One region of the Halomonas sp. NYA30 genome, then DNA from elsewhere that is predicted to be linked to it. Evidence: predicted binding sites of a transcription regulator. Region 1 holds the regulator's gene; each other region holds the start of a gene.
What was found. Region 1 encodes sigma-54, which starts transcription at its own class of promoters, with help from an activator protein. Its sites were predicted from a motif close to TGGCACNNNNNTTGCTNT; they were not measured.

Region 1 (5,934 bases):
AGGCCCAGGAGCCAGGCCACGTGCTGGAAAACGCAGAGATCACTCTTTTCGGTGAAAATGGTAGCGTATTACAGGCGCTTAAAACCCCACGCCTGATCCATACGCCGCAGCGTAGTGAAACCTGGACAGAAGAGCCAGAAGCTATCTTATACGACAGCGAAAACCGCCAGTGGCTGGCTAGCGCCGATGTAGGCACGCTTAACACGTCCACTCAGGTCTTGCTGATGTCAGGCTCCGCTCGCCTGATCGCACCGGATGAAGGTTGGCAGTTAGATACTGAGTTATTGCACTATGACGGGCTAAACCAGCATGCGTGGAGTGAAACACCGGTAGTGCTACAACAGCCGCCCCAGCAAATGAACGCGTCGCGCATGGACGTCTGGCTTAACGAAAGCCAAGTGCGCTTAACTGACAATGTGCGTGGCACGCACCCTCCGGCCACGCAGCGCTAACAGGATTTGCCATGAAATCACTGCTATATACCGCCCTTTTTGCCCTTGCGTTACCGCTCTCGGCACTGGCCCAAAACAGCCAAGCCCCGATAGAAGTTGAAGCCGACCGCTTAGACCTTGACCAGCGAGCGGGGACCGCTGTCTATACAGGCAATGTCGATATTCGCCAAGGCGGAATGCAATTACGTGGCGAGCGAGTAGAAATCGAACGCAACGAGGCAGGCGAGCTCTCCCGCGCGACCTCCACCGGTGAGCGCGCCTACTTACGTCATCAAGCTGAAGGGCAAGAAGGCCCTACAGAAGGGTGGGCAAGGCGCATTATTTATCACGTCGCTGAACGCCGCGTTGAGCTAATCGACCAAGCCGAATTAACGCAACAAGAAGACACCTTCACCGGCGGTCGCCTTGAGTATTTTATTGACCGTGAAGTGATTCAGGCGCGCTCTGACGTTGACGGCAGCGAAACCCAGCGCATACGCATGACGCTTCAGCCCGAACAATAGGGAGCCAAGCCTTGGCAACTACAGAAACTGCGCCAATCAAAACCCTATATGCCCATCACTTGGCCAAAAGCTATAAGCGACGCCGAGTTGTTAAAGACATCAATTTAGAGATCTCCCAAGGCAGCGTTGTGGGCTTGCTCGGCCCCAACGGTGCAGGCAAAACCACCTCTTTTTATATGATTGTGGGGCTGGTGAAATCCGATGCTGGCAAAGTGGGTATCGACGATGTAGATCTAACCCGCGCCCCAATGCATGAACGCGCTGCGGCGGGTATCGGCTACCTACCGCAAGAAGCGTCTATTTTTCGTAAATTATCGGTTGCCGATAATATTATGGCGATACTCGAAACGCGCAAAGAGCTCAGCCGTAGCGACCGCGAGCAGCGCCTGGAAGCGCTACTTGAAGATTTTCACATTACCCATATTCGCGACAACCTGGGCATGAGCCTTTCAGGCGGTGAACGCAGGCGTGTGGAGATTGCTCGCTCACTGGCGACAGAACCCGCATTCATTCTGCTGGACGAGCCCTTTGCTGGCGTAGACCCCATTTCGGTGGGCGAGATCAAAACCATTATTCGGGCATTAAAGCAGCGCCACATCGGCGTACTGATTACCGACCACAACGTTCGCGAAACCCTGGATATTTGTGATATCGCCTACATCGTGGGCGATGGTCAAATCATCGCCAGCGGCTCTCCAGCCTCGATACTCACTAACCAGAAAGTGAGGGAGGTTTATCTAGGCGCTGATTTCCGCCTCTAGCCTATTTTTCACTTCTAATTAGCGCTCTACAACAACTTTACTACCAATGGCATGCTTATTGCACTTGCACCGGAGACCTACTCACACTAGGGTGGAGCATTCTGATTAACGAGTGGTTCTCAGATGGTCATGAAAGCTTCTCTTCAACTGCGCATGGGCACACAGCTGACCATGACACCTCAGCTGCAGCAGGCCATTGCTCTGTTACAGCTATCAACGCTGGACTTACGTCAAGAAATTCAGCAGGCCCTAGATGCCAACCCCATGCTGGAACAAGAGGATGAATTTGGCGAACAGGCTGCCAGCGAGCCCAAAGAGGAAGAGTGGTCAGAGAGCATTCCCACCGAGCTCTCGGTAGATAGTGATTGGTCTGACACCTACCAAGATATGGGCAGTCACGGTGGCTCCAGCAGCGAAGGACCTGATTTTGAGCGCCAGGCTGCTGGCCAGAGTCTTCATGGGCACTTGCTGTGGCAGCTAGCCATGACTGATTTTGGCGCGCGAGAGCAACTTGTCGCAGAAAGTCTTATCGACGCGTTAGATGCTAATGGCTACTTAACTCAGCCGCTCAACGACATACGTGAAGGGCTTCGCGCCCAAGGTGTCGATGGGCTTAGCCAGCGCGAAGTAGAAACCATTCTGCTTAAGCTTCAGCAATTTGAGCCAACAGGAATATTCGCCCGCGACCTGCGGGAGTGCCTGATGCTGCAGCTGGCCACTCTTCCCGATGATACGCCGTTGCTGGTTCCTGCCCGCCGCTTAGTACGGCAGTTTCTGGAAGCGCTCGGCAAAGATGACATGCGCTTACTAAAACGCCGCCTGGGACTCGATGATGACCAGCTGGCTGATGTCATTCTCCTCATTCGTAGCCTTGATCCACGCCCGGGCAGCGCCTATGGCGATACCGATGATAGTTATGTAACGCCCGACCTGGTCGTACGCCATGACCACGAAGGCTGGCACTTAGAGCTCAATCCTGAGGCATTGCCAAGGCTTCGCATTCAGCCCGACTACGCAAGCTTAATAAAGCGTGCGGATAAAAGTCAGGACAATCAGTTTTTAAAAGAACACCTGCAGGAAGCACGCTGGCTGATCAAGAGCCTCTCTAGCCGCAACGATACGCTACTGCGCGTTGGCCGCGAGATTATCACCCGGCAAATTGGCTTTTTAGAACACGGCGAAGAAGCCATGAAGCCGCTCATATTGGCCGATATCGCCGAGGCCGTGGAAATGCACGAATCGACTATTTCCCGGGTAACCACTCAGAAATTTATTCATACGCCTCGCGGCGTATTTGAACTCAAATACTTTTTCTCAAGCCAAGTCAGCGGCCAGGATGGTGACAGCCATTCAAGCACCGCTATCCGCGCTCGGCTGAAGAAATTGGTTCAAGAGGAGCCGCCAGGCAAGCCGCTTTCTGATAGCCGCTTAGTCACGCTATTAGGGGAGGGGGGAATTCAAGTAGCGCGTCGAACGGTGGCTAAATACCGTGAAGCCATGGGCATTCCCTCCTCTAGCGAGCGACGTCGTTTGCGCTAGCACAAATCAACGTTTTAGGGAAACTCTCGACAAGGGCTTTGCAACGCGGCAAAAAGGGTTACAATCGAAGTACAGTCCGATGGATAAGGAGTACGTCAATGCAAGTTAATATCACTGGTCATCACGTAGAACTGACTGACGCCTTGCGTGACTATGTCAACGAAAAGCTTGAACGTGTAGAGCGCCATTACGACAACATAACCACGGTGCAAGTCACCTTATCTGTGGAGAAAGAGCGCCAGCAGGCCGCCTGTACACTGCACGCAGCAGGTGCTGATTTACATGCGGAAGCCCTAGACAGTGATATGTACGCCGCTATTGACGCATTAGCGGACAAAATTGATCGGCAACTCGTTAAACATAAGGAAAAAGCACAAGCTCGCGCCCAAGGCGCAGGCGTGCGTTAATTCAATGACGTTGGAAACCATACTCCCCCCGGAACGTGTTCTCTTTGACGTACCCGGGGGCAGCAAAAAAAGGGTGCTGGAATTTTTCAGCACCTTTATTGCCCAAAATATCCCCAGTCTGGACAGCCAAGAAGTGTTTAGCCGTTTAATTGGCCGTGAGCGCTTAGGCAGTACCGGGATTGGTAACGGCGTGGCTATTCCCCATGCGCGTAGTCCTCACTGCTCGGCCCCAATTGCTGGTTTTTTAAAACTCGCAGAAGCGATTGATTTTGATGCTATCGACGGCGACCCGGTGGATCTGGTGTTTGTATTGCTAGTGCCAGAAGAGGCTGATGACACACATCTCTCTCTGCTCGGCCAGGTAGCGACCATCATGAACGATGCGGATACGCGTCAGAAACTGCGTAAAGCAGGCAGCCAGCGCGAACTACTTGAGTTGCTTACCGCTAAAATTCGTGAGCAAATAACTTCCTGAAAGCCTAAACCTGCCAAGCGGTACTCAACGGCAGGTTGATTTGCGCTCACCACCCTTAACGCAGCTTGATCAAAGCAAAGAGAGACTCTATGCAACTTGTGATCATTAGCGGCCGCTCTGGGTCAGGTAAATCTATCGCCTTACAAGCGCTTGAAGATCTTGGCTACTATGCGATTGATAACCTCCCTGCCATGTTGCTGGGGTCGTTGGTGGACGAATTACGCGACCAGGGCGACCGCGCCCATTTGGCGGTCAGTATTGATGCCCGTAACTTGCCTGGCGCCCTGGCACGACTGCCCTCTTTATTAGAGGATTTGCGGCAACGTAAAATTGATTTTCAAGTGATCTATCTGACCACTGATGCGCGCATCTTACTTGAGCGTTACTCCGCAACACGGCGGCGTCACCCGCTGACGCGCGATAGCGAAATGACGCTTGAAGAGGCTATCAATAAAGAAGAAGAAACGCTGCTCGACATTCGTGATCTAGCCGATTTATTGATCGATACCTCGCGGCTATCAGTTCACGATTTGCGTCGTCGCATTACCGACCAAGTCGCCCATCAGCGGCGCGACAAGCTCACGCTGACGCTTGAGTCGTTTGGTTATAAGCGCGGTGTGCCGTTGGATGCTGATTTGGTTTTCGACGTGCGCTGCCTGCCAAACCCATATTGGGACCCAACGCTACGCCAATTCACAGGCCGCGATGCGAACATAGTGGCCTTCTTAAGCGGTTATCCCATCGTAGACGCCATGACTAACGATATTCAGGCTTGGCTTGAGCGCTGGCTGCCCGCTTACCAAGATAGCCAGCGTAGCTACATGACTATCGCGATTGGCTGCACCGGTGGGCAACACCGCTCGGTCTATATGGTCGAACAGCTAGCAGAGCGATTAGTACACAGTATGGGCGAAATTCAATTACGTCATCGCGAGTTAGGCTTGCAGTACACATTAAATGAACAGCTAGCTGCTCCGCCCGCCAGCACATCCCAAACCGACGAGCAGCAAGCAACGTCTTAAGCGCTTCTATCCATTAATGACACCACTCGGCGAAAAGGAACCAGGGTGCCAGAAAGAATTCTCACACTTACCAATCAACGCGGCCTGCATGCACGCGCGGCGACCAAACTGGTAAAATGCGGCCAACAGTTCACGGCGACAATACGTGTTCAAAAACAGCAACAGGTCGCTGACGCCGCCAACATCATGTCACTGCTGATGCTCGCGGCCCCTTGCGGTACCGAGCTAACCATCAACGCTGAAGGCGATGACGCCGAACAGGCGCTTGATGCTATTCAAGCGCTGTTCGATGCTCGTTTTGAGGAAGATCAGTAGCTTTTAATCTCCCGCTACGGTCATGGCATCAATTAACCAACTACCCGTGTGAACACTGCCACGGGTATCGGTGTCATCGCCAATCCCCACTAACCCGGCAAACATCCGCTCCAGGTTCCCGGCAATCGTAAACTCCTCGATCGGGTACTGTACTTTTCCATCCTCTACCCAAAACCCTGCAGCGCCACGTGAGTAATCACCGGTCACGCCGTTAACGCCCTGCCCCATCAGCTCGGTTACCCAAATCCCCCGGCCCATCTCTTTTAATAGACTGTCACGGGATTGCAGTGGTGCCACTAAACGCACATTTCGTGCCCCACCAGCATTGCCCGTGGTTTGCATACTCAACCGACGAGCGCTGTAGGAAGAGAGCATATAGCTGGCAATGCTGCCCTGATCGATAAAACGATTATTACGGGTTTGCACGCCCTCGCCATCAAACGGCGAACTCGCTGTGGCA
Region 2 (5,934 bases), 2.0 Mb from region 1:
CACCAAAGCCAAGCTGCTCGTTAGCTTCGACCGTGTCGGCCCCTTGATCCTGCAGATGATAAGCGCGAATTTTGTTTAACAGGCCTATGCCACGGCCCTCTTGGCGCAGATAAAACAGCACGCCACGTCCCTCTTCCGCGATACGCTTGAGCGCTTCCTGCAGTTGGTAGCCGCAGTCGCAGCGCATGGAAAAGAGCGCATCGCCGGTCAAACATTCAGAATGTACCCGCCCCAGTACCGGTGCGTCGCCGGTCACATCCCCTAGCGTTAAGGCGATATGATCCTTGCCAGTGGCCTCATCTTCGAAGCCATGCATCGTAAAGGTTGCCCAGGGGGTGGGCAGTTGGGAAGCGGCAATAAAGCGAATGGTCACAGGTTACCTCGCTGATTGACCAAACCAGTTAACCACACCAGTGTTGGCAAAATGGGCAAGTATTCTAACAGGAAGCGGCGCCCGCCTCACGATGGCAACGCAGCTAAAGTTGGCTAATTAGAGGAGAAAAATTGATCGGGTGCGACGATTTTTGCCACCGGTTACGCCGCCCTAGCGCCTATCTTCAAGTACAATTGCTCGCATATGGTTTCCAATACGACCCCAAGTACTGTTTCAAGTACTGTTTCAAGTACTGTTTCAAGTACGATGCCAAGCACTGTTACAAGTACCATGCGGGCAAATTTCTTAAGAGCAAGCATTTATGACCACCACACCGTTACAAAATGACCGTTTCCTTCGCGCATTAGCGCGCCAGCCCGTTGACCGCACACCCGTATGGATGATGCGCCAAGCGGGCCGCTACCTGCCGGAATACCGCGCCAGCCGTGCCGACGCGGGCAGTTTTATGGACCTGTGCCGTAATCATGACCTGGCCTGTGAAGTCACCATGCAGCCTTTAGAGCGCTATCCGCTGGACGCCGCGATCCTGTTTTCGGACATTTTAACCATTCCAGATGCCATGGGCCTGGGGCTCTACTTTGAAACCGGCGAAGGCCCCAAATTTCGCAAAACCGTGCGCACGCAGGAAGAAGTCGCTGCACTGAGCGTGCCCGATGCCGAGCGTGACTTGGATTACGTAATGCGTGCGGTGTCGACCATTCGCCGCGAGTTGAACGGCCGCATGCCGCTGATTGGCTTCTCCGGCAGCCCCTGGACCCTGGCGACTTACATGGTGGAGGGCGGCTCAAGCAAGGATTTCCGCCACCTGAAAACCATGCTTTACGACACACCGGATACCATGCACCAGTTGCTGGATACACTGGCCCATGCGGTCACCGATTACCTGAATGCGCAAATTCGCGCGGGTGCCCAGGCGGTACAGATTTTTGATACCTGGGGCGGCGCGCTATCCACGCCTGCGTACCTGGAATTTTCGCTGCGCTATATGGAGCAGATCGTTTCCGGACTGATCCGCGAGCACGATGGCCGTCGCGTGCCGGTGATTCTGTTCACCAAAAATGGCGGCCAGTGGCTTGAGCATATCGCTTGCGCCGGTGCCGATGCCCTGGGTATCGATTGGTCTACCGAGCTTTCCGATGCCCGCGCCCGCGTTGGCAATAAGGTCGCACTGCAGGGCAACCTGGATCCCAACGTACTGTTTGCGCGCCCCTCGGCTATCCGCGCTGAAGTGGCCCGTGTGCTGGAAAGCTACGGCCACGGCCCTGGCCATGTGTTTAACCTGGGCCACGGTATCAGCCAGTTTACCAACCCGGATAACGTCACCGCCTTCATGGAGGCGCTGCACGAGCTCAGCCCCCAATACCATCGGGATATCCCCACCCAATCACACACCCCGCATTCAGGAGCCAATTGATGAGCGAATTACGCGACGACCAGTGGTTTACCGAAGTCTTTGATAGCCACGGCAGCGCCTTCTCGCTGAAAATCTCTGAAAAGCTGCTGGATGTGCAGAGCCAATACCAGCACCTGGAGGTCTACGCTACAGAGACTTACGGCAACCTCATGGTGCTGGACGGCTGTGTGATGCTGACTGATCGCGATAACTTCCTCTATCACGAGATGATTGCGCATCCGGCCCTGTTTACCCATCAAGACCCTAAACGGGTGGTGATTATCGGCGGTGGCGACTGTGGCACCTTAAAAGAGGTACTTCGTCATCCAGGCGTTGAGAAAGTCACCCAGATTGATATCGATGAAGAAGTGACGAAAGCTTCTGAGCGCTTCTTCCCCTCATTGGTAGAATCGAATAATGATCCGCGCGCTGAGCTGTTGTTCGCTGATGGCGTGAAGTGGGTAGACGATGCACCTGATGAGAGCATTGATGTATTGATTATCGATTCAACCGACCCGGTCGGCCCTGCGGAAGGGCTGTTTAAAACCGACTTTCTCAAGCGCTGCCACCGTATTTTGAAAAGCGGCGGCGTGATGGTACAGCAGAGCGAGTCACCGCTTTACCACACGGGTTCAATCATTCGTGAGCTACGCCACGATATGCTTGAAGCGGGTTTTGACAGCGTCGCCACGCTGCCCTTCCCGCAGCCGGTGTACCCATCAGGCTGGTGGAGCGTAACACTGGCGGGTAAAGCCATTGATGTGAATGCGTTCCGCGAGCAGGCAGCCGCCAGCCACGAGCTGCCGCTTGAGTACTACAGCGTTGATGCCCATCGCGGCGCGCTCGCCCTTCCTCCGTTTATGCGCAAAGCATTCGCGGCCGAATAACCCCCCGTTCATCGCATACTTTCTGTCACCGCCCACCTCAGCTTGCCCTATAAAGGTGCAAAGCGAGGTGGGTGGTAACATTTTTTGCACCTAGACGTTCGTCTCGAATCCATTGAGTAGCGTTGAAAAGCGCTGAATTCACGCCTGTACCCTTGCTGGCATCTTCCTTGCTAGGTTTAGTGACATGCTACGGCATGCATAACTATTTTAATGACGGTTTTTAATCACTTCGAGGGAAACTAAATGTTCAATAAAAAACATCTAGCGCTTCTGGCGTCCGCTGGTTCACTGAGCCTAGCGGGAATGGCGACTGCTCAAGCCGACACCTTAGAAGATACTATTGAGCGTGGTGCCGTTCAGTGTGGTGTGAGCGATGGTTTGCCGGGCTTCTCAGCACCGGATGACGACGGTAATTGGCAGGGTCTGGACGTTGATGTTTGCCGTGCAGTAGCGGCAGCAGTACTCGGCGATGCGGATGCGGTTAACTATATTTCTCTAAACGCCGTTGAGCGCTTCACCGCCCTGCAGTCTGGTGAGGTTGACTTACTTTCACGTAACACCACCTGGACCACTACCCGTGACACCACGCTGGGCCTTAACTTCACCGGCGTTAACTTCTACGACGGCCAAGGCTTCATGGTTTCCCGCGACCTGGGCATTACCGGTGCCGACGAGCTCGACGGTGCTTCTATCTGTATTCAGTCGGGCACCACGACTGAGCTGAACTTGGCTGACTACTTCCGTGCTAACAACATGGAATTCAACCCCATCGTATTTGATACCTCTGAGCAAACCGTGGGTGGTTATCAAGCTGGCCGCTGTGATGTTCTGACCTCTGATACCTCTCAGCTAGCTGCGCTTCGTATTCAGCTAGATGACCCTGAAGCCTCAATGATCCTGTCTGATGTTATCTCCAAAGAGCCGCTGGGTCCTGTTGTTCGTCAGGGCGACGATCTTTGGTTCAACATCGTTAAGTGGTCGCTGTTCGCTATGCTTAACGCTGAAGAGTACGGCGTTACCAGCGAAAACGCTGAAGAGATGCTGAACTCAGAAAATCCTGATGTTGCTCGCCTGCTGGGCCAAGACGGCAACTACGGGGAAGGCATGCAGTTGGAAGCAGACTGGGCTTACAACATCATTAGCCAAGTCGGCAACTACGCTGAAAGCTTTGAACGTAACGTGGGTATGGACTCTCCGCTTGAAATCGAGCGCGGTGTTAACGCCCTGTGGAACGACGGTGGCTTCCAGTACGCTCCCCCGATTCGCTAAGCGTCTCGCTTGACCCCGGCCCGCCACCCTCTTTACAGGTATCTGTTTCAAGGGCCTGGCGGGCCATCTGATTGACCTTCCGTATAGCGGAGACGCCATCCATGTCTGTAAGACCCAACATTCGCCCCGCCGGCCACAAGCCGCCGTTTTGGCGAGACCGCGCTAAGCGCGCACTTATTTTTCAAATCATTTTGGTCGCCGTTGTGGCGGCTTTCCTGATCTATATTATCGGCAATACCCAAGCCAACCTGAATGCCCGCGGCATCACCACAGGCTTTAGCTTTTTGGGCAACACAGCCGGCTTTGGTATTGGTCAAACCTTAATCGAGTACTCTTCCCAGAGTACCTACGGCCGCACCTTCGTGATTGGCTTGCTCAACACGCTGCTGGTCGGGGGGCTGGGGGTCATTGCCGCCTCGATTATCGGGTTTATCGTCGGTATTGCGCGGCTATCGCCCAATTGGTTGATCGCCAAGTTAGCCAACGCCTATATCGAAACCTTTCGTAATATCCCGCTGCTGCTGCAAATTTTCTTCTGGTACTTCGCGGTACTACGTACCTTACCCAGCGCTAGAGAGAGCATGGCGTTTGGCGAAGCCATTTTCCTGAACGTGCGCGGGTTGTACTTGCCCCAACCGCTGTTTGAATCAGGCTTTGGATTGATCCCTGCTACTTTTGTTGTAGCGATCATTGCCAGCATTGCGCTGGTTATCTGGAATAAGCGCCGCCACGAAGCGACCGGCAAACGCATACCGGTTTTCTGGATCTCGCTGGTGATTATTTTTGGCCTACCACTGCTGGTACTGGTGGCGACCGGCGTTCCGGTCACTTGGGAAATGCCGGTACTGCGTGGTTTTAACTTCGGTGGTGGTATTACTATCATTCCCGAATTTTTGGCCCTGTGGCTGGCGCTTTCCATTTATACCGCATCGTTTATTGCTGAGATTGTGCGCTCGGGCATTCAAGCGATTCCCCATGGCCAAACCGAAGCGGCCCAAGCACTTAGCTTGCCGCGAAAACTCGTTCTGCGCCTGGTGGTGATTCCTCAAGCATTGCGCGTCATCATTCCGCCGCTGACCAGCCAATATCTCAACCTGATTAAAAACTCCTCTCTGGCCACCGCCATTGGCTACCCCGACCTGGTGTCGGTTTTTGCTGGCACCACTCTCAACCAGACCGGTCAAGCAATTGAAGTCATTGCCATGACCATGGCGGTCTATCTCATCATCAGCTTGCTGGTGTCCATGTTCATGAACTGGTTCAACGCTCGCGTTGCGCTGGTCGAACGCTAGGCCGGAGGCGACCCCATGATTCACAACAAAGAAACCATACCTCAGCGTCCGGCACCTAAAGGCACGATCGGCCCGGTTGCCTGGCTACGTGGCAACCTGTTCAACGGTCCTATCAATAGTGTTTTCACGCTGTTGGGCCTGTACGTACTGTATCTGCTGGTGGTGCCAACCGTTCAGTGGGCGTTTATCGATGCCAACTGGGTGGGCGACAGCCGCGAAGACTGCACACGGGCGGGCGCCTGCTGGGTCTTCGTCAACGCGCGTTTCTCCCAGTTCATGTATGGCCTCTACCCAAGCGAAGAGTATTGGCGTGCCAACATCGTGTTTGCCATGTTTGCGGCCATTATTGCTTGGATGGTCATTCCTCGCCTGCCCTTTAAGCGCTGGATGGCCCTGTTTGCGCTGCTAATCTTCCCGGTCATCGCCTACGTGTTACTCCACGGCGGCTACTTTGACCTACCGCGTGTCTCGACCCACCGCTGGGGCGGCTTGATGCTGACCCTGCTCTTGGCCAGCGTAGGCATGATTGGCGCGCTACCGATTGGTATCGTGCTCGCCCTTGGGCGACGCTCGAACATGCCCATCGTCAAAACCTTCTGCGTGATTTTCATTGAGTTCTGGCGCGGTGTACCACTGATTACCATTCTGTTTATGGCCTCGGTAATGTTGCCGCTGTTCTTGCCTTCAGAAATCAGCGTG
Region 3 (5,934 bases), 2.1 Mb from region 1:
TCGCCTTACCGCTGGGTCTGTTGTCATTCCTGGAGGTGAACTGATGGAAACTCTAGGTTACCTAATGGATGGTTTTGGCGTTGCTCTGCAGCCCCATAACCTGATGTTCGCCTTGCTAGGTGCTTTTCTGGGCACCTTGATTGGCGCCTTGCCGGGGTTAGGCCCCGCCAATGGCGTGGCCATTCTGATACCGCTGGCATTTAGCTTGGGGCTCGCCCCAGAAACGGCTCTGATTATGCTGACGTCAGTGTATGCGGGTGCCATGTACGGTGGGCGTATATCATCGATTCTGTTGAATATTCCCGGCGATGAACCGGCCATGATGACCTGTCTTGACGGGTATCCTATGGCCCAGAAGGGCAAGGCTTCCGAGGCACTGGCAATCTCTGCCGTGGCCTCCTTTATCGGTAGTCTGATCGCCACGATTGGTTTGATTCTGCTGGCGCCACTGCTGGCTAATTTTGCCCTGACGTTCGGTCCGGCAGAATATTTCGCACTCTTCCTGCTGGCGTTCGCTACCTTAGGCGGCATCACCGGCAAAAACCCTATCAAAACGGTAGTCGCCGCCAGTATTGGCTTAATGATCGCCACGGTGGGTATCGACAATACCGGCGTGCAGCGCTACACCTTCGGGGTACTCGAACTTTTTGAAGGCGTAGACTTCATCATTGCTATCGTCGGCCTGTTTGCCATTTCCGAACTGCTGTTCTTCATTGAGGAGCGTGCAGGCGGTGGTAAGGAAAAGATGAAGGTCAATAAACTTTCGCTTTCCTGGAAGGATATCCGCGACATTCTACCCACCAGCTTCCGTGGAGGGGTGTTGGGGTTTGTTGCCGGCGTGCTACCGGGTGCCGGTGCTTCGTTGGGTAGCTTCATCAGCTATACCCTTGAAAAACGTGTGTTGGGTAAAAAGGGTAATTTTGGAGAAGGCGACCCGCGCGGTGTGGCGGCGCCTGAAGCTGGCAACAACGCCGCTTCGAGCGGTGCTCTGGTTCCCATGCTAACGCTGGGTGTGCCGGGTAGTGGTACTACCGCAGTACTCTTAGCGTTATTGATTTCGCTCAACATCACCCCTGGGCCGCTGATGTTCACCCAGAATGCCGACATCGTCTGGGGCGTGATCGCAGCGCTATTGATCGGTAACTTTTTGCTGCTGATCCTTAATATTCCGTTGGTGGGCATCTTCGTCAAGCTGCTGTCCGTGCCGCCGATGTACTTGTTGCCGATCGTCACGATGATTGCCTTCGTGGGTATCTACTCGATCAGTAACACCATCTTTGACCTCTACTTCATGGTGGCCTTTGGGGTGGGTGGTTATGTCCTGCGTAAGCTTGAGATTCCGCTGGTGCCAGTGATTCTTGGCTTGTTGTTGGGGCCCGAAATGGAGAAGAACCTACGCCATGCCATGGATATCTCCGATGGCGACTGGATGATTCTTTGGGATAGCGGCCTAGCTATCGGCCTTTGGGTGTTTGCTGGATTGGGCTTGATCTTGCCTTATATCGTGGGCCCCCTCCTGCGTCGTGGGATGAAGGGAGCAAAGCCTACGTCAGGCTCGCCTGAAAGCGATTAATACGTAAAGCAGTAATGTTGAGCAACGGGGCGCCGACGAAAGTCGGCGCCCCTTTTTTCTTCTTGTATTTCTTATAACTGCAGAGTAATTGGAAAGTTTCTAAATTGTATATGGCTAATCTAAGTGCCGAGTTGGTGCGTTGAATCTTATTGGTGCATTGATAAAGTGCTTCAGCAACAAGCTTATGCTTTATTTTGGTGCGCTTGGCGACAATTAGGAATATTAAATTTTAACTAAGTCACTGATTGGGTAAGTATAAATGATCTTTGTGCCAATCTGGCGCACCCCTTGCAAGTGTTAAAGGCTAGTGGACGTATTGGGGGGAGCTAACACAACAACCCCAAGTGCGAAGCCAATCATCAAGCCCCGGTCATAACAAACCCCAGCCATAAGGGGTGCAAGGAGATTAACAATGAACACTCTCAATCGCTCGACACACCCGCGCTCATTGCTGTCAGGTGGCCGATTCGCGACCGCTCTGCTGACTGCCGCTGTTATGGGTGCCAGCACCCAAGCCGTCGCCCAAGATGATGACCCAATCAAAGTCGGTATCCTGCACTCCCTCTCTGGCACCATGGCGATCAGTGAAACGGTTCTTAAAGACACCGTTGAAATGCTGATTGAACAGCAGAACGAAGCCGGTGGTTTGCTGGGCCGTCAGTTGGAAGCCGTGGTGGTGGATCCTGCCTCTAACTGGCCGCTGTTTGCCGAACGTGCTCGTGAGCTATTGGCACAAGAAGAAGTCGACGTCATCTTCGGTAACTGGACCTCGGTATCGCGTAAATCGGTACTGCCCGTCGTTGAGGAACTCAACGGCCTGCTGTTCTACCCGGTGCAGTATGAAGGCGAAGAGTCCTCTGAAAACGTCTTCTACACCGGCGCAGCGCCTAACCAGCAGGCGATTCCTGCGGTTGAATACCTTATCAACGAAGTGGGTATCGAGCGCTTTGCGCTAGTGGGTACTGACTATGTCTATCCGCGTACCACCAACCGTATCCTTGAAGCCTTCCTCAAGGACGAACACGGCATCGCGGATGAGGACATCATGGTCAACTACACGCCGTTCGGTCACTCCGATTGGCAGAACATCGTGGCCGAAATTCGCCGTTTCGGCGAAGAGGGTAAACCCACTGCGGTGATCTCGACCGTGAACGGCGACGCCAACGTGCCGTTCTATACCGAGCTTTCCAACCAGGGCATCGACGCGGCCGATATTCCGGTCATCGCCTTCTCGGTGGGTGAGCAGGAGCTGACCGGTATCGATACCGCGCCGCTAGTGGGCCACTTGGCTGCCTGGAACTACTTTATGAGCGTCGATAACGACGACAACTACGACTTTATCGATGCCTGGATTGAGTACACCGGCGACGATATGGCCGTCACCAACGACCCAATGGAAGCGCACTACATCGGCTTCAACATGTGGGCCGAAGCGGTTCGCAAAGCGGGCACGACAGACGTCGACACGGTTAAAGACGCCATTATTGGTGTCACCGTGCCTAACCTCTCCGGCGGCTATGCGGCGATGATGCCCAACCACCACATCACCAAACCGGTGTTGATCGGTGAGATTCAGGACAACGGCCAGTTCGACATCGTGTGGCAGACGCCTTCTACCGTGGCGGGCGATGCTTGGTCTGACTACCTGCCTGGCTCGCGTGACCTGATTGCCGATTGGCGCAAGCCGATGGAGTGCGGCAACTTTAACGTCGTGAACGGCTCGTGCGGTGGCAGCACCGCAGCAGAAGAAGCCGAAGCGGCACTCGCTGAGTAAGGCATAACACCTCCCTTGCCGCGCCGTGGTTCGATGGTTGGCGCGGCAAGGAGCACGCTATCTTTCCCTCTTAGATAACCGTTTTTAAATAACCAAAGGAAGAACCCCATGAGGCGTTTCCTTTCCTTGGCGCTGCTCTGCTTCCTGCTGTTGGGGATTACCCTCCACGCACAAGCACAATCAACAGACGCCAGCAGCAGCTCCACTAATGATGCGGCCGCGCTCGAACTGCTAGAGGCGCTAGACGTTGAGTCCTACACCGCCAAAGGCGAAGCTATTACCGCTATTTTACAAAGCGATGATGAGCGCGCACGAGACTGGCTGCAGGCCTTGCTGGATGGCCGCTTACAGCGCACCGAAGACGGCCGCTTTGTACTGGTACTCGAGAACCGCGGCCGCGACTGGTCGGTGGCCGATGTCTTGACCGGCGAAGCGCTGGGCGAGATGTCCCGCCGTGACCTGGAGCGTATCGGTATCAACAACAACCTGCGCAATCAACTGCGCAGTGCCATCGCGGTCGTTGACCTCTACTCGCCTAACGTGGAGCGCCGCCGTACCTCGGCCGAGCGTCTGCTAGGTGAAGTAGACGGTGAACTGGTGCCCACGCTTGATGACTTGATCGAGCAGGAAGAGGACGAGCAGGTGCGCTATCGCCTGACTCAAGCCGTGGCGATCTACCGCGCTGAAGCCGGTGAAATGGCCGGGGTCGAAGCGCTGGACGGCAGCCTGCACCCGCGCTCGCGTGTGGCGTTGAGTCGGGCAGCCAATGGCGATGATCCCGTCGTCGCCAATGCCGCTGCCGCTTCACTGACGGGCATCGAGCAGCAGCTCAAGATCAACCGCGGCCTGGAAACCCTCTATTTCGGCTTGAGCCTTGGTTCGGTGCTGGTGCTGGCCGCCATTGGCTTGGCGATCACCTTTGGCGTCATGGGCGTGATCAACATGGCCCACGGCGAGCTAATGATGCTGGGCGCCTACACCACCTGGGCGATGCAGCAACTATTGCCTGGCCAGCCGGGCTTGGCGTTGATTCTATCGATTCCCGCAGGCTTTATGGTTGCCGCCTTAGCGGGCGTGGCGATCGAACGCGGCGTGATTCAATTCCTCAAAGGCCGCCCGCTGGAAACCCTGCTGGCAACCTTCGGTATCAGCCTGATTCTGCAGCAGCTGGTACGCACGGTGATTTCTCCGCTCAACCGCACCGTCATCACCCCTGAGTGGATGAGCGGCTCCCTAGTGGTCAACGATGCGTTGTCATTAACGCTCAACCGCATGTACGTGCTCGGCTTTGCGCTGGTGGTGTTTGCGGGCCTGATGCTGATCATGCGCCGTACACGGCTGGGGCTAGAGGTACGTGCTGTCACCCAGAACCGCGCCATGGCCCGCTCCATGGGCATTCGTGCCACTCGCGTGGATATCATGACTTTTGCATTAGGTTCGGGTGTGGCAGGGCTTGCCGGTGTCGCGCTCTCCCAGCTTACCAACGTCGGCCCCAACCTGGGGCAGAACTACATCATCGACTCCTTCATGGTGGTGGTGTTCGGCGGCGTGGGTAACCTGTGGGGCACGCTGGTGGCCGGGCTATCGCTGGGTGTCATCAACCAAGTGCTGGAACCTTGGGCAGGCGCGGTACTGGCCAAGATCATCGTGCTGGTCTTCATCATCCTATTCATTCAGAAACGCCCGCGTGGACTCTTCCCGCAGAAGGGCCGGGCTGCGGAGGGCTAAACGATGTCACTAACGACCGAATCTTCGACGAACTTTTGGCTAACACGCCCGTTCAGTGAACGCTCCACCCAGATTTTTCTCGGCGTGCTACTGGCCGCGCTGGCGCTGGTCACCCTGCTACACGTGGCAGTGCCGCCGGATAACCCGCTGCATGTGGGCGCCTATACGGTCAATCTGTTTGGCAAGTACCTAAGCTACGCGCTGCTGGCCGTCGCGGTGGACCTGGTGTGGGGCTATCTAGGCATTTTAAGCCTCGGCCACGGCGCCTTCTTCGCCATCGGTGGTTACGCCATGGGCATGTATTTAATGCGCCAGATTGGCGATCGCGGCACCTACGGCCACCCTGTACTGCCCGACTTTATGGTGTTCCTGAACTGGGACAGCCTGCCGTGGTTCTGGCACGGCTTCGATATGGCCTGGTTCGCTTTTGCCATGGTACTGCTGGCGCCTGGGTTGCTGGCGCTGGTGTTTGGCTTCTTGGCGTTCCGCTCTCGGGTCACCGGGGTGTATCTATCGATCATCACCCAGGCGCTGACCTTTGCCCTGATGCTGGCTTTCTTTCGTAACGAGATGGGCTTTGGCGGTAATAACGGCCTGACTGACTTCCGCGAAATTATTGGTTTTGACCTGCGCAGCGACGCCACCCGCCTAGGGCTGTTCCTAGCCACCGGCGTTGCGCTGGCGCTGGGCTTTATTCTCTGCCGTGCGATTGTCACCAGCAAGCTGGGTCGGGTGAGCGTGGCCACCCGCGACGCTGAAGCGCGCACGCGTTTTCTTGGTTATCGGGTCGAGCGCTTTCAACTGTTTGTGTTTGTGGTATCGGCCATGCTGGCGGGCCTAGCCGGGGCGCTCTACGTGC
Region 4 (5,934 bases), 1.5 Mb from region 1:
AACCCAGTCGCGGTCGGTGCCAAAAGAGCCGTGCAGCATGTAAATGACGGGATAGGGCGTAGTCGACTGGGTGTCATAATTATCAGGTAAATACACGCTATAAGGGTAATCGTAACCGAGGGTGGATGAGGAAAAATAATGATGCTCAACGTCGCTTGCCAAGCTGTGGCCGCTGAGTGTTAGCCACCCAATAAAAGTGGTGAGTAGGGTGCGAAACCGGTAGGAGAGGAAAGGTGGTTTTGGGATGAACACGTTTTCTCCGGAATTAAACTAGTTTAATAAAGTCGGACAGCGCGGCGGTACTGGTTGTTCATCGTAGCTATGCAGACTCGTTATGCCGAGCAGTTACACAAAGTAGCCATGCAGGATAGCAGGTTAGGCGTATGTAGCGGCGGGAGGCCCAATGCGAAAAATTGAAGAGATCTATTGGTTGCGCGCTTACGGCTGTATAGCCGTTTTTTTGTTTCATTTATTAGATCACGTCAATCAACGCCTCGATAATGTCGCCACTGATTTAATGCGCCTGCCGCTGGTGCTGGGTACGCCAATATTTCTGTTTATATCGGTCTTTGTGTTTGCTGTTCGCTACGATAAATCCGTGCCGGAGGGGTTTCTTATTCAGCGCGTAAAGTATGTGATGGTGCCGTACTTTGTGTATGGCTTTATTTATTCCACCGCTGAATGGTTAAGCCAACAGGCGTCGGATGAGCCGGTGGGGTTCGTGGCTAATGCTATCGAGTATTACGTTTATGCGGGCTGGCATGGCTATTTTTTGATCATTGCGATGCAGTTTTACGTGGCTTATTGGCTGTTTACCCGCTGGCAGCTGTGGCGATTGAATCCGGTGCCATGGTTGTGGGGTGCCTGCGTTATCAGCATGGCGTATTGGGGGCTGGCTTATTGGTTTGATGTTGATTTGCCCGGCTACCTGCTGTGGATCGCCCCGCTGGGGTGGATCTATGTGTTTTTCCTGGCGCTGGTGCTAGTGCGCTACTACCCGCTAGCTCAAGAGGGTGTACTCGCTGAGCGGCCCACCTGGATGCAGCAATTGGCGCACCCGGCGTGGTTGGTGCTGTTGGTGGCGCTAATTATAGCGGCGACGTTTGCGGGTTGGCTGGCGTTTTCATCCAAAGAGGTGTGGGTGATTCCATTTTTCGTGCTGTTTACGCTTTGCGCCATGCGTTATTTGGCTGGGCGCCCGGCGCCATTGTGGGTGCGCCACATCAATGCGTATTCGTTTGGGATTTACTTGGCCCACCCCATGTTCTTTGTGCTTGCCGATCTGGTCGTTGAGCCTTTGTCGTTGCCGATTGGGGTGTATGCGCTGGTACTCATCGTCGTGGGACTCGCCGGGTCGGTGGCCCTTAATAAATTGGCGAATACCACCACACTGGGAGCGATGCTGTTTGGCAAGCGCTTGAAGGTTCGGTAATGGAAATATGTGAGTGCATAAATCGAAAGGCACGGCTTACCGCTTCGATGTGTAAGCGAGATCCGGGTCGTTGGGCAGCATGGCGGATGTGTGTTCAGCAGCCTGGCTAAGCAAGCGGCCGCTGTACGTTTTTAAGCGAGTGGGGCAGTCATGCAAACGCTGTAAAAAATCGTCAATCGCGCTGGCGTCATCCAGCTCGGGATCAAATCCACCTAAGCGCTCAAGCCAGGCCCGCCTGACGGCGATGTAGGGCGGTAACAGCAGCGTGCTTGCCAATAAGCGGCGCAGGATGCGTTTGGCTAATGATGGCTGAGCAAGGCCAACAATTAAGGCATCAAGGTTGTAGGTGTTCAATTGCGGGTAGAGTGAGCCCCAGAGGCTGGCAGGCAGTGGCTGCTTCTGCAGCGCAATAATTAACCACTCAGCTTGGCTGGCAAAGGCTGCTTTATTGAGGCGTGCGCCTAGTGGTAGCTTGGGGGTGATCAAGCAATGAGTGTGGTAGCGCTGCTCAATCGAGCTGAGACGCGCATGGGCTTGCGTGCTGGTTACCAAAATGGGCAGCAAGTGGTCGGCTACGCCAGAATCACGTATGGATTTTAAGTGGCGTGGCAACATGTTACCCGTCACCATGGCATCAACGATAAAGCAAACCGACCCCATTTGCCGACTCCGATTGTGAGCAAATCTATCAAATTGTAATTTATTGTAGTATCTGGCTTATTTGGGTAGCAAGTAAAAAAACTTGCGAGCCAAAAAAGAGGGCTCACTATTATTCATGCACTTTATTGGCGCATAAAACATTATTTTTGCCCTGTATTGGTGCGCTATGGCTTTTTTAAACAGCTGCCGAACCAGCATTTAGCTGCTATGCGTCATCAAGAGGCATCCTTGTCCACTTTTTAACGTTTATAAAACAATTGGTTGCTGATTTTTTATGCCATCTTGGTGCAGGGTTGGCATGTTCTCTGCATTATATTTGCAAGCGGCTAGCGGGCCGTAGGCATAAGCCCTACGACGTGCTAAAACGATAGCCGGTCTGAAATGCTCGCTGAGCGATTTGTTCACTAATGTCAGGCAAACGTTGAGCGAACAAGAATGACAAACGTGCGGTTTAGCGCGTATTTTGTCGAACAACACATTTATCGGTAGCTTACAGTCGTTAACTTTAAGCCACGCTCATACCGGAGGACTCTATGTCAGCCAAGACTCTCGCGCTAATTGAAGAACATGATGTTAAGTGGGTAGATCTGCGTTTCACCGACACTCGCGGTAAAGAACAGCACGTGACTGTGCCTGCTCGCGATGTGAACGAAGAATTCTTTGAGAATGGCCAGATGTTTGATGGCTCTTCTATCGAAGGTTGGAAGGGCATTAACGAATCCGACATGATTCTGCGCCCGGAAGATGGCACTGGCTATCTCGACCCCTTCACCGAAGATGCGACGCTGGTTCTGCGCTGCGACATCATCGAGCCGGCCACTATGCAGGGCTACGATCGTGACCCGCGCTCCATCGCCAAGCGCGCTGAAGCTTATCTAGAGTCTACTGGCCTGGGCGACACTGCGTTTTTCGGTCCTGAGCCTGAATTCTTTATCTTTGACGAAGTGCATTGGAAGTCTGACATTCAGGGCTCCATGTACAAAATCACGTCTGACGAAGGCGCTTGGGCGACCAGTAACCAGGTAGAAGGCGGTAACTTAGGCCACCGCCCGCGCGTTAAAGGCGGCTACTTCCCGGTTCCCCCGGTTGACAGCTTCCACGATATTCGTGGCGCGATGTGTAACACCCTGGAAGCGATTGGCCAGACTGTCGAGGTTCACCACCACGAAGTTGCCAACGCGGGTCAGAACGAAATCGGCGTTAAATTCAACACGCTGGTGAAGAAAGCTGACGAAGTGCAGGAAATGAAGTACGTGATCCACAACGTGGCGCACGCGTATGGTAAAACGGCGACCTTTATGCCGAAGCCGCTGGTAGGCGACAACGGTTCTGGTATGCACGTTCACCAGTCGTTCTGGAAAGGTGGTGAGAACCAGTTCGCCGGTGACGAGTACGCTGGCCTGTCTGAAATGGCGCTTTTCTATATCGGCGGCATCATCAAGCACGCCCGTGCCCTAAACGCCTTTACTAACGCTTCTACCAACTCGTACAAGCGTCTGGTACCTGGCTTTGAAGCGCCGGTCATGCTGGCCTACAGTGCCCGTAACCGTTCTGCTTCTATCCGTATTCCTTACACCGCTAGCCCGAAAGGCAAGCGTGTTGAAGCTCGCTTCCCTGATCCGACTGCCAACCCGTACCTGGCATTCTCTGCCATGTTGATGGCCGGTATCGACGGTATCAAGAACAAGATCCATCCTGGCGATGCAATGGATAAAAACCTGTACGACCTGCCGCCAGAAGAAGGCAAGTTAGTACCGACCGTAGCACACAGCCTGGATCAAGCACTGGAAGCCCTCGACGCTGACCGTGCGTTCCTGACCGAAGGTGGCGTGTTCACCGACGAAATGATCGATGCCTACATCGAACTCAAGATGGAAGAAGTGGAGCGTATCCGTATGACGACGCACCCCATCGAGTTTGATATGTACTACAGCTGCTAATCAGCGCTTTTAGCACCTAACTGCTACCATCACCCTAGCGGTGGTAACAGTTGATAAAGACGCAGTTGATCAAAACGCAGTTGATCAAAATAGTATCAAAACCCCGCTTCGGCGGGGTTTTTCGTTATTGAGGGTGTGACAAGTGTGAGGAGCAGTATGGGCAAGCTAACCACGTACACGATCAGCTTCTTGATGGCCGCTTTGCTGGGCATCGGGGCGGCCATCATGTCAGGTGCGGCTTTTGGGCAAACGGTTTTCAGGGTCATTGATGAGCACGGCAACGTTACGTTTACCGATAACCCTGGCCGCGGCGGGGAGGCGTTGGAATTGGCACCGTTGCCAAGCCTGCCGCCTGGGTTAAGCGCAGCTACGGCCAGTGTAGCCACGCCCGCTACTGGGCGCCCACGTGGCAAGCCAGGGCAGCCTTTTATGCCGTATGACCATTTTTCGATTGCACTGCCCCAGCAAGGCGCACGGCTGCCGGAGCGAAGCACCGCGGTGGAAGTGGCTATTGCGCCTCCGCTGCGCGATGACCACCAAGTGCGGCTGATAGTGAATGGAGAGATTAGCCAGACCGCGCTGCACAGTGATGTTTTCTGGTTAACGGGGCTTCCTGCGGGGCAGCACGAGCTTCAAGCAGAGCTACTGGATAGTAGCCAGCGTTTACAGCACCGCACGCCCGCAGTGACGATTACGGTTCCTTAGACCGGGTGGTTAAAATCTCGAATGCACTAAATTGGTGCGGTTGTGGAGGCATTTGGCGCGGTGATTGCGCTAAAACGATCCATCTTCTTTTATTGCTATGCCCGCAAGCCGTGCAACTAGGCATAAATGCATAATTGGCGCGCTTTTTGCAGTTCCCTCATTGATTATCCACCTGTAGGTCTGCAACGGCGATGGAAGACGTAATTTCTCAGGACACCACCATGCATCAGCGTTTGCTTGAACATCTCACCACGGCGGTACTGCTGCTGGACGGCGAGCTGCGTGTGCGCTGGATGAACCCTGCCGCTGAAGCCTTACTAGCGGTTAGCTTAAGCCGCGTTCACGGCATCAGCCTAGATACGCTTCTGGGCGGTGTTGACAGCATCGATGAGGTATTGGCTAAAGCGCGGGATGCGTTTCATCCTTACACCCAGCGAGAAGCGCGTATTACGCCGCTGAACAGTGAGCCGCTGACGGTCGACTACACTGTAACGCCGCTATCGGACGACGAGTTACTGTTAGAAGTGGAGCCGCGGGATCGGTTAATGCAGATCTCGCGTGAAGAGGCGCTGACCACTCGCCAAGAAACCATCAAGATATTGGCCCGTGGGCTTGCTCACGAAGTGAAAAACCCGCTCGGCGGGATTCGTGGTGCTGCACAGCTGTTAGAACGGGATTTAGACGATCCGGCGCTGCGCGAATATACCCATATCATTGTGGAAGAGGTGGATCGGCTGCGCGACTTGGTCGACTCCATGCTGGGCCCTAACCGTGTGCTTAAGCATGAGCCGGTCAATATTCACCGGGTGTTGGAGCGTGTACGCGCGCTGTTAATTGCCGAGCATCCCAGCGTTGTTATTAGCCGCGATTATGACCCCAGTTTGCCCGACCTTTCCGGCGATGAATCTCAAATGATTCAAGCGGTACTCAACGTTGCACGCAACGCCGTGCAAGCCATGAGCGATGCTCAAACCCCTGAACCTACCTTAATATTGCGCACCCGCGCCCGGCGACAGTTTACCCTCGGGGCGGAACGCCACCGCTTAGTCAGTGAAGTCTCGGTGATTGATAACGGCCCAGGCATTCCCGATACGCTGCAGGAAACGCTGTTCTACCCGATGGTGTCAGGACGCGCAGAAGGCAGTGGCCTTGGGTTATCGATCGCCCAGTCGATTTTGCACCAACATCAAGGATTGA

Region 2: the regulator sigma-54 is predicted to act here: its motif matches at 2,831-2,848, upstream of ACWI0H_RS20185 (amino acid ABC transporter substrate-binding protein).
Region 3: the regulator sigma-54 is predicted to act here: its motif matches at 1,851-1,868, upstream of urtA (urea ABC transporter substrate-binding protein).
Region 4: the regulator sigma-54 is predicted to act here: its motif matches at 2,387-2,404, upstream of glnA (glutamate--ammonia ligase).

What each region holds. Positions count from the first base shown of each region.
Region 1 is NZ_OZ334477.1:1,789,884-1,795,817, reverse strand. It holds gene lptC (LPS export ABC transporter periplasmic protein LptC) at 1-452, shown strand, start outside; gene lptA (lipopolysaccharide transport periplasmic protein LptA) at 464-955, shown strand; gene lptB (LPS export ABC transporter ATP-binding protein) at 967-1,716, shown strand; gene ACWI0H_RS08135 (RNA polymerase factor sigma-54) at 1,840-3,255, shown strand; gene hpf (ribosome hibernation-promoting factor, HPF/YfiA family) at 3,354-3,662, shown strand; gene ACWI0H_RS08125 (PTS sugar transporter subunit IIA) at 3,667-4,137, shown strand; gene rapZ (RNase adapter RapZ) at 4,227-5,159, shown strand; gene ACWI0H_RS08115 (HPr family phosphocarrier protein) at 5,205-5,474, shown strand; gene pmbA (metalloprotease PmbA) at 5,478-5,934, opposite strand, start outside.
Region 2 is NZ_OZ334477.1:4,359,159-4,365,092, forward strand. It holds gene ribA (GTP cyclohydrolase II) at 1-373, opposite strand, end outside; gene hemE (uroporphyrinogen decarboxylase) at 696-1,808, shown strand; gene speE (polyamine aminopropyltransferase) at 1,808-2,674, shown strand; gene ACWI0H_RS20185 (amino acid ABC transporter substrate-binding protein) at 2,918-3,943, shown strand; gene ACWI0H_RS20190 (amino acid ABC transporter permease) at 4,045-5,235, shown strand; gene ACWI0H_RS20195 (amino acid ABC transporter permease) at 5,251-5,934, shown strand, end outside.
Region 3 is NZ_OZ334477.1:4,324,475-4,330,408, reverse strand. It holds gene ACWI0H_RS20030 (tripartite tricarboxylate transporter TctB family protein) at 1-44, shown strand, start outside; gene ACWI0H_RS20025 (tripartite tricarboxylate transporter permease) at 44-1,573, shown strand; gene urtA (urea ABC transporter substrate-binding protein) at 1,986-3,347, shown strand; gene urtB (urea ABC transporter permease subunit UrtB) at 3,456-5,075, shown strand; gene urtC (urea ABC transporter permease subunit UrtC) at 5,079-5,934, shown strand, end outside.
Region 4 is NZ_OZ334477.1:252,535-258,468, forward strand. It holds gene ACWI0H_RS01195 (alpha/beta hydrolase) at 1-252, opposite strand, end outside; gene ACWI0H_RS01200 (acyltransferase family protein) at 404-1,432, shown strand; gene ACWI0H_RS01205 (hypothetical protein) at 1,469-2,092, opposite strand; gene glnA (glutamate--ammonia ligase) at 2,626-4,032, shown strand; gene ACWI0H_RS01215 (DUF4124 domain-containing protein) at 4,189-4,737, shown strand; gene glnL (nitrogen regulation protein NR(II)) at 4,959-5,934, shown strand, end outside.